DNA from 3 places in the Brevibacillus ginsengisoli genome. Region 2 is predicted to be linked to each of the others. Evidence: riboswitches for the same ligand, from Rfam matches in the RefSeq annotation. Region 2 holds a riboswitch; each other region holds the start of a gene.
What was found. A riboswitch is a leader RNA that binds a small molecule or an ion and turns the genes downstream of it on or off. The one in region 2 is predicted to bind cobalamin.
Positions count from the first base shown of each region.

Region 1: it holds a riboswitch for cobalamin, as region 2 does, so the genes downstream of both, nrdI (class Ib ribonucleoside-diphosphate reductase assembly flavoprotein NrdI) here and ACQCN2_RS07705 (energy-coupling factor ABC transporter permease) in region 2, are expected to answer to the same signal.
Region 3: it holds a riboswitch for cobalamin, as region 2 does, so the genes downstream of both, ACQCN2_RS06165 (HoxN/HupN/NixA family nickel/cobalt transporter) here and ACQCN2_RS07705 (energy-coupling factor ABC transporter permease) in region 2, are expected to answer to the same signal.

Region 1 covers NZ_JBNJQR010000001.1:611,818-615,994, forward strand. Annotated here, with positions in the region: gene ACQCN2_RS02995 (amino acid permease) at 1-849, shown strand, start outside; gene mscL (large conductance mechanosensitive channel protein MscL) at 1,004-1,450, shown strand; cobalamin riboswitch at 1,611-1,815, shown strand; gene nrdI (class Ib ribonucleoside-diphosphate reductase assembly flavoprotein NrdI) at 1,974-2,333, shown strand; gene nrdE (class 1b ribonucleoside-diphosphate reductase subunit alpha) at 2,320-4,177, shown strand, end outside.
Region 2 covers NZ_JBNJQR010000003.1:119,245-123,421, forward strand. Annotated here, with positions in the region: gene ACQCN2_RS07690 (energy-coupling factor ABC transporter ATP-binding protein) at 1-429, opposite strand, end outside; gene cbiQ (cobalt ECF transporter T component CbiQ) at 441-1,211, opposite strand; gene ACQCN2_RS07700 (energy-coupling factor ABC transporter substrate-binding protein) at 1,195-1,506, opposite strand; gene ACQCN2_RS07705 (energy-coupling factor ABC transporter permease) at 1,499-2,272, opposite strand; cobalamin riboswitch at 2,404-2,587, opposite strand; cobalamin riboswitch at 2,832-3,011, shown strand; partial or broken gene cobJ (precorrin-3B C(17)-methyltransferase) at 3,165-4,082, shown strand; gene ACQCN2_RS07715 (sirohydrochlorin chelatase) at 4,106-4,177, shown strand, end outside.
Region 3 covers NZ_JBNJQR010000002.1:550,686-554,862, reverse strand. Annotated here, with positions in the region: gene ACQCN2_RS06175 (adenosylcobinamide amidohydrolase) at 1-523, shown strand, start outside; gene ACQCN2_RS06170 (histidine phosphatase family protein) at 520-1,170, shown strand; cobalamin riboswitch at 1,165-1,378, shown strand; gene ACQCN2_RS06165 (HoxN/HupN/NixA family nickel/cobalt transporter) at 1,518-2,207, shown strand; gene cobJ (precorrin-3B C(17)-methyltransferase) at 2,226-3,851, shown strand; gene ACQCN2_RS06155 (sirohydrochlorin chelatase) at 3,868-4,177, shown strand, end outside.

The sequences.
Region 1 (4,177 bases), on a different contig from region 2:
CTGTTTGGATTGGTTGTGTTGCTAGTTCCAATGGGAGGTCATCCCGCGATTGGATTTACGAACTTGACGGCCCATGGCGGATTTTTGCCGAATGGAATTTTCGGAATAGTCCAAGCAATGCTAGTGGTGGTCTTTTCCTATGGTGGAACCGAGATGATTGGCGTCACGTTGGCGGAAGCACAAAATCCCGAGAAGGTTATTCCGAAGGCGGTTCGTGGCACGTTTGTCCGGATCTTATCATTTTATGTGCTTCCATTTTTAGTGATCGTCAGTTTGATCCCGTGGAATGAGGTCAATGCGGCGAAAGAAAGTCCGTTCGTAACGGTTTTTGAGTTGATGGGGATTCCATTTGTGGGCCATTTCATGAACGCGGTTATGCTGACTGCTGTGTTGTCTGCAATGAATACAGGAATGTACGCCGCTTCACGCATGCTCTACACACAAGCGCTTGATGGACGAGCTTGGCGCGGATTCGCTACACTCTCCAGAAGACACGTACCGGTGAACTCGATTTTGGCCAGTACGATTGCTATCTACATTGGCGTTTTGATCTCGTTCTTTGCGGGAAGCGATACATTCGAATATCTCATGGCTTCACTTGGGTATACGATACTCATCATTTGGTTCTTCATCTGTTTGGCTCATTTGAATAGCCGCAAACACAATACACAATTAACCGGATACTACGTCAAATGCTTCCCGTATACCACCTGGGTCGCCATTTTATCGATTGTATCTATATTTATCGGAGTGGTGTATACCACACCAATCTGGGGTACGGTTGCCACGTTGGGGTTGTACACGATCATCAGTTTGAATTACTTCCGAAGACGCAACAAGCGAGCCTAAATAACCGTTTTTTTGCGAAATGACAAGATTATGGAAACAGGCAAAGAAGTTGCAATTCTTGATTATAACGGCAATTGTCTCTATAATTCGAAAGAAGAGAACGAAACGGAACTTTTTTTCGTACTGACAATTTCAACATAGAGGTGATTCTGCCATGTTTAAAGAATTTAAAGAGTTCGCGATAAAAGGGAATGTGATTGATCTAGCGGTCGGTGTTGTGATAGGTGGAGCTTTTGGAAAGATCGTATCTTCGCTGGTAAATGATATGATCATGCCATTAATTGGGCTGCTTTTGGGACGTGTAGATTTCACCAATCTGTTTATTACTTTATCAGGAGGTAGCTATACGACTCTCGCAGAAGCGAAAAAAGCAGGAGCAGCTACTCTAAACTATGGCGTGTTTCTCAATACAGTCCTTGATTTTCTGATTGTCTCGTTTGCGATCTTTCTGTTCATCAAACAGATCAATCGTTTTAAAAGAAAAGAAGAAAGCAAACCGGCAACAACAAAAGATTGCCCTTACTGCTTCTCCAGCATTCCACTGAAGGCGACTCGTTGTGGTCACTGTACCTCCCAGCTCGTAGAATCTGTGCAAGGTTAGGACACATAGCCAAGCGTAACAGCAAGTGTAGGGATAGGAATTGAATAAGGTTGTTGAGATGAAGGCTGTCCTAAGCAAGCTTTTTCAGCTCAACGGCCTTTTTGTTTGCTTTTGACATCTTGACTCATACCATATATTGATGTAAAGTTTGAAATGTTAACTACATATTGAACGAATGGGTGTCTGACTCTAAATAGCATTGGAGTAGACTTAATAGGGAAGCACGGTGCAAATCCGGCGCGGTCCCGCCACTGTAAAAGGGATGTTCCGAGCCAGTATGCCACTGATCTAAAGGATTGGGAAGGCGGAGCGGAGTGGAGTTTTAACCCTTGAGCCAGGAGACCTGCCTGTTTGTTGACACAAAGTTACCTACGGGAGATAGGAAAGTGTTTGTGCGGCTTACTCACTTGGATGAGATAGTCTTCGAGCTGTATGCTATCGCGCATTCGACCTTCTGTTGATCGTCGAATGGGCTTTTTGTTTTTAATAGAGAGAATGGATGGCTAAGGGAGGCTTGGCGCACATGCTAATCGCGTATGATTCCAAAACCGGAAATGTAAAACGGTTCATGTCCAAACTGAATATGAGAAGTGTACCAATCAATTCAGAACTGATAGTGGACGAGCCCTTCATCCTCGTTACCTACACGACGGGTTTCGGACAGGTGCCAGACAGTTCGCAACGTTTTTTAAAGCGGAATGCGAGAATGCTTCGAGGAGTCTCTGCCAGCGGGAATCGGAACTGGGGAGATAATTTCGCGAAAAGCGCGGAAACCATAGCCAATCAGTACCACATACCAGTTATCTCCAAGTTTGAATTGTCTGGAACGAACCAAGATGTGGAGTATTTTGTGAAAGAGGTGCAAGCCATTGCGTCACATTGAATTAAACAACCAACTGATGCAGCGAGGAAGCGACGGTTTTTTTCAACTGGAGAAAGACAAGGAAGCCGTCCGTGTGTTTATGGAGGAAGTAGAGCGTAAAACGATGACCTTCGCTAGTGTGGAAGAGCGAATGGCGTATATGATAGAGAATCACTTTTACGAGAACGTATATGAGAATTACACAGCCGAACAGGTGAACGAAATCTACGGACAAGCTTACTCCGTTCCGTTCGAGTTTGCTTCGTACATGGCAGCGTCCAAATTCTATACCGACTATGCCCTCAAATCAGATGATAAATTGACCTACTTGGAACACTACCAAGATCGTGTAGCCATCGTTGCGCTGACACTGGGTGAGGGAGATTTTGAGAAAGCCAAACGCCTCACGATCTCGATGATGGAACAAAGACTCCAACCCGCTACCCCAACCTTCTTGAATGCCGGGAAGTCCCGCCGAGGTGAGATGGTCTCCTGTTTCCTGCTTGAAATGGACGACTCTCTCAACTCGATCAATTACATTATTAGTACCTGCATGCAGCTCTCCAAAATCGGGGGAGGTGTCGCGGTGAATCTCTCCAAGCTGCGTGGACGTGGAGAACCGATCAAGGGTGTGGAAGGAGCAGCCAAGGGGATCATGCCTGTAATGAAGCTCTTAGAGGATGCCTTCTCCTACGCGGACCAGATGGGACAACGGAAGGGCTCGGGAGCAGCGTATTACAATATTTTTGGCTGGGATCTTCACGAGTTCCTGGATTGCAAGAAGATTAACGCCGATGAGAAAATCCGGATCAAAACCTTGTCCATTGGTCTGATCGTTCCCAACAAGTTCTATGAGCTGGCGCGTGAGAACAAGACGATTCATCTGTTTGCCCCATACACGGTGTTCCGTGAATATGGCGTTCATCTCGATGATATAGATTTGGATCAGATGTATGACGAACTGCTGGCCAATGACCGAGTGAAGAAGAAAGCCGCAGGGAACGCGCGTGACATCATGACCAAGATTGCCATGGTTCAATTGGAGTCTGGCTATCCTTACATCATGAACAAGACCAATGCCAACGAAGCCCATGCGTTAAAAGAGATTGGCTCTATCAAAATGTCCAATCTTTGCACCGAAATCTTTCAGCTGCAAGAGACGTCAACCATCAATAACTATGGCGAAGAGGATGTCATCCGCCGAGATATCAGCTGCAATCTGGCCTCCCTTAACATTACCAATGTGATGGAGCAGAAGAAGATCAAGGAGTCTGTTCATGAAGGTATTGAAGCGTTAACTTCTGTAAGCGACATGACAACCATCGAGAATGCTCCCGGTGTGAGAAAGGCCAACAAGGAATTGCATTCGGTCGGACTTGGCGCGATGAACCTCAACGGCTATCTGGCGAAAAATCGGATCGCGTATGAAAGTGAAGAAGCCAAGGATTTTGCGAGAACCTTCTTTATGATGATGAACTACTATTCAATCGAGAAGAGCATGCGGATTGCGGCTGATCGTAAGGAAACTTTTACTGATTTTGATCGTTCCGAATATGCCAAAGGGACGTATTTTACCAAATACGTAACCAATGACTACAGACCACAAACAGAAAAAGTGAAGATGTTGTTTGAGGGAATTGACATACCATCACCTGAGGATTGGGCTACGCTTCAAAACGACGTGCAACAGCACGGACTCTATCATGCGTACCGTCTGGCGATTGCTCCAACGCAGAGTATCTCGTACATCCAGAACTCCACATCCAGCGTCATGCCAATTGTCGAGCAGATCGAAACGAGAACGTACGCCAATTCTACGACGTATTACCCAATGCCGTACTTGACCAAAGAAAACTTCTTCTATT
Region 2 (4,177 bases):
ACTGAGCGAGTGGATTGCCTTTTCTCGCATTGCCAGTGTGCCGGTTTGTTCCAAAGCCCAGTGAACAGCTTCTGCGACAGTTTCCTGGGAGAGACCCAGATTTTTGGGACCATAGGCGACATCATCATAGACGGTGGGAGAAAATAATTGTTCATCCGGATTTTGAAAGACCAGACCAATGCTTTTTCTCAACTGTTGCAAGCTTTTTTTCGAGTATTCGACGGGTTTCCCCTTGAAGTATACAGTGCCAGATGTTGGCTTGAGAATGCCGTTAAGATGCATGAATAAGGTGGATTTACCCGCGCCGTTGTTGCCAAGAACAGCAATCTTCCTTCCTTTGGCGAGCGAGAGGGTAACTCCCTTCAAGGCGTTGGTATGATCCCCATAGTAATAGGTGATATTTTGTGTGGAAATAATCGGATCCATCATGGGAATCCTCCTTACCTTACATATAGAAAGATTAAGAGAAACAATAATCCAAAAATCATGAACCAGTTTCTGACGGAGAAAACATAGCCGATCTCCCCAGCCGTAAAATCGCCGTATCCCCCGCGTGACTCGATGGCTTCATGCATTTTTGTCGCTTTTTGCATACTTTTCATAAAGAGTGAAAAGCTTAATCCTCCCAAGGAATGGATTCCCTGACGAAAAGTCGAATAGCCAAGTCGGGAAGCTTGCGATTGATAAATAATCCGTGATGTGTCGAACAGAATAAACACAAAGCGATAAGAAAAAGCGATAATTTCCAGAAGCACAGGTGATACATGCAGTCTCTTCAAAAGATAAAGAATGTCAGCCAAGGGTGTGGTTAAGATGAGCAGGAACAGACAGCTGACACTGCTTGTAGCCACGAAAAAAAGCTGGTATGCCGCTTTCAGACTTGCGGGGAGCGTATAAATCGTAAGACCTGCAAACTGCCAGCTTCCAATCGCCCCGTCCACAGGTGAAGCTTGGGTAGTTACCTGAAAAATGACGGTGACAAGACCCGTCAGGATGAAAGCCAGCGGCAGACATAAGAGTTTCAGATAAAACCTCCAGGGGATTTTAGCCAACAGGATGATAATGCTTGCGATCAGAAAAACCATAATACTAATGGAAGCTTCCCGGGCGAACATGGAAATGATGAGCATCGACAGGGAGAGCAGAGCTTTCTCCAGCGGATGAATCGACCGCAGCCGATTGGTATAGGAATATTTATCGATTAGAAACATATTTCTTGTGCTCCTCGGCGTCCATCTTTAAGAGCTTTTTGGTTCTGGACACTCCGATAAAATAGCCTAGGGCTCCAGCACCAATCGCTGCTTGCAGAGCGAACAGCAGACTTTCCACTTCACTGCCTGGAGGCGTCCAAATATTCTTGACCCATGGTTGGTAACCAGGCGCCAGGGACTGAATGACTTCTGTGGCTTGTCCATCCGTTCCCGAGAATTCTGAATGCGATTGAAACATGAACGGTATGACGATCAGACAGACAACGGCAACGAGTAGAATCCAGTTCTTATTCATGTTTGGTTTTCACTCCGATCGGTAATTTCAAGAGCGATAATTCCTGCAGGTTGTATTTCAATAGAAGGTTAATGACCACCACGGTGAGCAAGCCTTCACTGGCGGCAAGCGGCACCTGGGTGATCATGAAAATGCCAGCAAACTTGGCGAAAGAAGCCAGAACACCACCCGTTTCAGCCGGAAAGGCAAGGGCCAATTGAAACGAGGTAACCAGATAGGTGGTGATATTTCCGAGAAAAGCAGCCAGAAAGATCGAGACACGATAGGAGATTCCAAGTTTTTTGGCTAGGCAAAGGATGGCATAAGCGATCATCGGTCCGGCAACAGCCATAGAAAAAGCATTGGCCCCAAGCGTAGTGAGACCGCCATGGGCGAGAAGCAAGGCCTGAAATAAAAGGACGATAAATCCGACAAGGCTCATGGTTAAAGGTCCAAACAAGGCTGTACCCAGTCCGGTTCCGGTAGCATGAGAGCTGCTTCCGGTAACGGAGGGAAGCTTCAGCGCTGACAGAACAAAGGTAAATGCGGCAGAGAGACCCAGCAGCATTTTGGTTTCCGGTGCTTCTTCGACACGCTTGCGGACGGCCCTAACACCTAAAATGAGAAACGGAATATACACAGCCCACCACACGATCACCCACTTGAGCGGCAAAAACCCTTCGGATATATGCATGGCATAGGCGGTTTCATAAGAATTGATCCAGAAGTATCCGGTTAGCGCGAAAACTGTCAAAGCTGTAAGTGATTCTTGCCATTTGCGTTTCATCGCGTTCAGCTCCTAAAAAGATTGATTTCCATAAGCAAAAAGGCATTCTAAACCGTTGGGGGGTTAGAATGCCTAGCGTTAAAAGCCAATTGGACTTAAAGCACAATGACACAACCTATAATCCCGTAGGTTTGGTGCTGGATAAACAGGCAGGTATCCTGACTCATAGTCATCGTTCCCTGCGTCTTCCCATCTCCATTGACAGTGACATATGCAGGGAGCTCTCTATTTACAGTGGCGGGAACCGTGCCGGAATTAAACCGGCTTCCCTATTATGTTGATGTCTACATCAACACCTGTTTACGCTCTATGTAATTTTTCTTTGCGCCCTCAGTATAGCCCTTGCCGAGGGGTATGTCCATTGCATAAAGTGTGAATATTATTAGGTGATTGGTGCGATTCACAAAAGTTTCAATATTCGATAGTTAAAATGTTTTATGGATCAACATTTTTGATACAAGTAAAGAAATTCAATATTTGTCCACTTGTTTCTCAGGGATTTCTGAGGTTAACTGAGAGCAACGGCAAGAGATTGCCTGGAAAATGAATGGAAAAAGTGAATATGAGAATTGTTGAAAGTGCTCAGGTCGCTGAGTTAAAAGGGAAATCGGTTAAAAGCCGATGCAGCCCCCGCTACTGTAATTGCTGACGAAATCGTACTGACCCACTGGGAAACCGGGAAGGGACGAGAGTAGGGTGAAGCATGAGCCAGGAAACCTGCTTTTAACTTCTTATCTAGTTCTTCGGAGGGAAGAATGGGTAGTATACCATCCAATTTATTTGGATTTCCTATGCTCGAACAAATCCTTAGCCCCTTTGAAGGCTAGGGATTTTTTTATTCGTTACCAGTAAATGTCAAGAGGCGAAAAATTATTGGAGGGTGGCGTTGTTGATGGGCGGCAAGTTGCTCGTAATTGGATGTGGACCGGGAAGCATTAAGCATTTGACGGAAAGGGCGAGGGAAGCGATACAGGAAAGCGACTGCATCATTGGCTATAAAACCTACGTCGCGCTGATCGAGGAGCTGATTACTACCCAGGAAGTGGTCAGCAATGGCATGTCCGAAGAGGTCACGAGGGTGCAGGAGGCAGTCAGGCTTGCCCGACTCGGAAAAAAAGTAGCGGTTATCTCCAGTGGTGATGCCGGTGTATACGGAATGGCCGGACTTACTTACGAGATATTGATCGAACAGGGTTGGTCAGGGGATGAGGATGAAGACGTGCAAGTGGAGATCATTCCCGGTGTTTCTGCCATCCAATCAAGTGCGTCGCTCTTGGGAGCACCATTGATGCACGACGCTTGCACGATCAGTTTAAGTGATCACCTGACACCCTGGGAAGTGATCTCCAGACGGTTGGAAGCGGCGGCATATGCTGATTTTGTGATTGCCCTGTACAATCCGAAAAGTGGACGCAGAACCGCACAGATTGAAGAGGCGCAGAAAATTCTGCTGCGTACCAAATCGCCGGACACGCCGGTTGGCCTGGTGAAAAACGCCTATCGGGAGCAGCAGGACATCACGATAACCACCCTGGGCGATATGCTCAACCATGAGATTGGGATGTTAACCACTGTGATTATCGGTAATTCTTCCACCTTTGTGAGCGCGAATAAACTGATCACGCCAAGAGGCTATCAAAATAAATACTCGCTTGTGGAAAGCGAACAACGATTAAAAAAACATGAACGATTGCGGCATGAAAACGAGCCATGGGCCCTTCACCAAGGGAAAGCGGGTAATGCTAGCGACCCGACCTATACTATCGCGCTCGAAGCCTTGCAAAAAGCGGAGGATTATCAAACGAAGAGAAAGCTTGACGGGGAGGAATAAGAGTGAAAGCGCTGTTAATGGTTGCCCATGGTAGCCGAGACCCGGAAGGAAATGAGCGGGTTCTACAGTTTATC
Region 3 (4,177 bases), on a different contig from region 2:
GATGAGCCGCCAAATCATCAAGTGGGGCTATCCAGTGGAGAGCTCGGTTGGCTTGTTAACTGCGGCGAAGCTGACACATGCAGCATTTTTTGCTGAAATAGGGGATCAGTTTCGCATCTTGACTTGTGCGACAGCGGGAACAGGGAACAGTGCTCGCGCAGGTCAAATGAGACCAACATTTCCGGCTTATCAGATGGGAACGATTAATATTTTTGTGATGATTGACGGGAACTTGACACCCTCCGCCATGCTGAATGGATTGATGACGGCAACGGAAGCCAAATGCGCGGCTTTACAAGAGTTGCAGATTGCGGACCGCTATGGAGGGATTGCTACAGGGACAACCAGTGATGCGATCGTCTTGGCGGCTAGTCAAAGTGAACTCTATTCAGGGCAGCACGCTTTTGCGGGAACCGCGACAACACTAGGCAATGCGATTGGTCGGCTCGTTTATCAATCCGTTTATGAAGCCGTATCAACTCAAAATGAGGGAATGTATGAACAAAGGATGGATGGCTGGTGAACAGACGAGATGACCAGATGATTCGCGTAATCCTCATGAGGCACGGAGAGACCGATTGGAACAAAGAGAAGCGAGTACAAGGAACGCAGGATATCCCTCTGAATGATCTGGGAAGAGTCCAGGTAAGGGAAACGGCACAAAAATTCATTGATGCAGCTCCCTATTCCATCTCGCAAATTATTACGAGTCCGCTGAGGAGGGCAAAGGAATCAGCCTTGATTTGCCAGGAGCTTTTGCACGTCCCGTTGATCGAGGGTGCTGATTGGCGAGAGCGGTCATTTGGGAGCTTGGAAGGAATGACAGTCCACGAGATTCAACAGCTGTACCAGATCGACGACTTCGAAGAAATCCTTCATAGCTTTCAGATTGAGCGTCAACAAACGAACATCCAACAAAGGAGCGAGCTTAGCCGCCCTCCATTCGAATCCATCGATGAAATCAGTCTTCGCATTACCAGAGGACTGCAACGGATTCTAGAGACATCCAATCAAACGAATCTGGATGGACACATTCTGATCGTAACCCATGGCAGCATCATCAAGCGTCTGTCGAGAATGTTCGGCCAGGATGCAGGAATTCTACATAATGCCGGATTCGTCGAGTTATGGATAAATAAACGAGAGATTCAACTTTTGACAACTTCATAAAACACGGAATTAGGTGCTGAAAGAATCGAATGATTCCACAGCTTAAAAGGGAAGTCCGGTGCAAATCCGGCGCGGTCCCGCCACTGTGATGGGAGCTTGCTGATGACGCAAGCAATATTGGAACGATAGAGCCACTGGGGTAAATCCCTGGGAAGGTGTTCTGATGGATCCCATAAGCCAGGAGACCTGCCTACGTCCATAACACATGACAACCTACGAGGATATAGGGGGGTGTTAGAACGTTTGCGCAATTCTTCCATACGCTTAGACGGGAAGTTTGGGGCAATTCTAACCACACTGAATCGGTTGGAATTGCCCTTTTTTTATTTCTTTCGAGGAGGACTCTCATGTTTATTGATGTACTTTCAGTAACGATTTATGCCGTGTTAATGGGATTTCGTCATGGGATGGATTCCGATCATATTGCCGCAATTGTTGACATGGTGGGAGCAGAACAGCAGCGCAAGAAACAACTGCGCATGGGAATCACGTACGCGCTTGGACATGGTTCCATCGTGATGGTGATCGGGTTGCTGGCTATTTTCTTCGGTTCACATCTTCCAGAATCGGTGCTGGTAGTCTTGGAGCGGTTAGTTGGAATTAGTTTGGTGGTTCTCGGTGGATTCATGCTGTTCACCTTGATTCGCCAACGCAAAGACTACCAGCATCAAAGTCGTTTCGAGATGGGATATCGATTAATCAGCCGCATGTTTACTAAATCTGAAATGAAGCCCAACCTCCAGAAATGGGGAGTCATCGGTGCTTTCTGTATCGGAATTCTTCACGGAATCGGGGCAGAAACACCAACGCAGGTCATGTTGATTTCCTCTAGCGTCGGACTGAACAATTTTGGGACGGCTTGTATGCAGTTGATGTTCTTTACCGTTGGTTTGTTGGTCGCAACCTTCATGGTGACCTATGTGGCATCATGGGGCTTTATTAACCTGAAAGCTCGACAATGGGCTTATTTGCTCCTTGGCTGTATCACGGGAGCGTACAGTGTGGTTTTAGGAATTACGATTATCCAAGGGGTTTAATCAGAAAGGTGGAGACATATGAGAGGAAAATTGTTGGTTATCGGGTTTGGTCCAGGCAGTGATGAACATATCACCAAACGCGCTCGTGAAGCGATCCAAGAAAGCGACATGATTATTGGATACACAACCTATGTGGAATTGATTCAGGAGCTGGTAACCCATCAGCAAATCGTCAGTACGGGCATGACAGAGGAAGTGACGCGCGCGAGAGAAGCCGTGAAACAAGCGGAATTAGGTCATAAGGTAGCTGTCATCTCTAGTGGTGACGCAGGTGTCTACGGCATGGCGGGATTAATTTATGAGGTTCTCGTGGAAAAGGGCTGGAGATCAGAGGATGGCGTCGAGGTTGAAGTCGTTCCAGGAATCTCGGCGATTAATTCTTGCGCCGCTTTACTCGGCGCGCCTACGATGCATGACGCCTGCACGATCAGTTTAAGCGACCATTTGACCCCTTGGGAGCTGATTGCCAATCGGATTGATGCAGCGGCCCAATCCGATTTCGTCATAGCCCTTTACAATCCCAAAAGTGGACGTCGAACCAGACAAATCGAAGAAGCTCAGAAACTAATCAGCAAGTACCGCTCACCCGATACGCCTGTCGGTATTGTCAAAAGCGCCTATCGCGACAGACAAAAGGTGGAGTTGACTACATTGGAACACATGCTGGATTGCGAGATCGGAATGCTCTCAACCGTCATCGTGGGCAACACTTCCACCTTTGTCTATGACGGGAAAATGATTACCCCTCGTGGCTACAAACGAAAGTACACATTATCCGCTGACGAGCAACCGTTGCTTCTTCACCAGCGCTTGCGAAAGGAAAATGAGCCTTGGTCCTTGGCGGCGACTGAAGGTGCATTGGATGAAAGTGAAGGGGAAGAACGCAACACACTGTCTCCTTACGATTGGGCCGTGCAAGCCTTGCAGATGGTTTCGCCGACGACACAAGTGGGCGCCAAATCAGCTTCAACAAACCGTTTTCAATCCCCTTATCCGATGGAGGCCATTTTTGAGTTCGCGATCAGTCCGGGTGTGGTGAATAAGAAGTTCACCACCGCACAACTGCTCGCCATTGCTGATGTAGCCGGGGAAAAGGGAGAAATCGAATATACGCCGCACCATACAATCGTTCTTCGCGTGCCGACAACTGAACCGCAAGCGATTGTCACTCGAATGAATGAAGCAGGACTTATCACGATGCCAATCGGTGATGTAGTGACAATCAAAGCCTGCGACTTCTGCAACGGAGAGAAGACAGAAGGAATGCCTTACGCCGAAGAGCTTCACAGGGTGGTCGGTGGACTAGAGGTTCCCAAAGAATTAAGAATCGGCATAAACGGCTGCGGGATGACTTGTTATAACGCGGTCAACGAAGATATTGGGCTTGTATTTCGAAGAGGCAAATTTGATCTTTTCCTCGGAGCCAAAAACGTTGGGCGCAACGCATACGCTGGCACGATGGTGGAGGAAGGAATTGATCCAGATCAAATCGTCTCAGTGGTTGAACGGATCGTGTCCCGCTTTAAACAAGAAGCGTTCCCGAATGAGCGATTCCACAAATATTTCAAACGTAAAGGGAATGTAGAAGGTTACGTCTATCAAGAGCAAAAAGTACTCCTCGAGGAAGCGGCTTGCGGAGACTAAATAAGGAGGCGAACAGATGGAAGCGATACTATTTGTCGGTCATGGAAGTAAAGACCCAGAGGGCAATCAGGAAGTCATTCAGTTCATTGATACGTTAGCGCCACAAATCGATGTTCCGATTATTGAGACGTGTTTCTTGGAGTTTGAACAGCCGACAGTCACGCAAGGGCTTCAGACCTGCATTCAAAAAGGGGCTACTCGCATCGTCGTCATTCCGTTAATGCTCTTTGCCGCTGGCCACGCCAAACTGCATATCCCGCATGAGATTGACGAGATGAAGGAGCTTTACCCTCACGTTACGTTCACTTACGGGAAGCCAGTGGGTA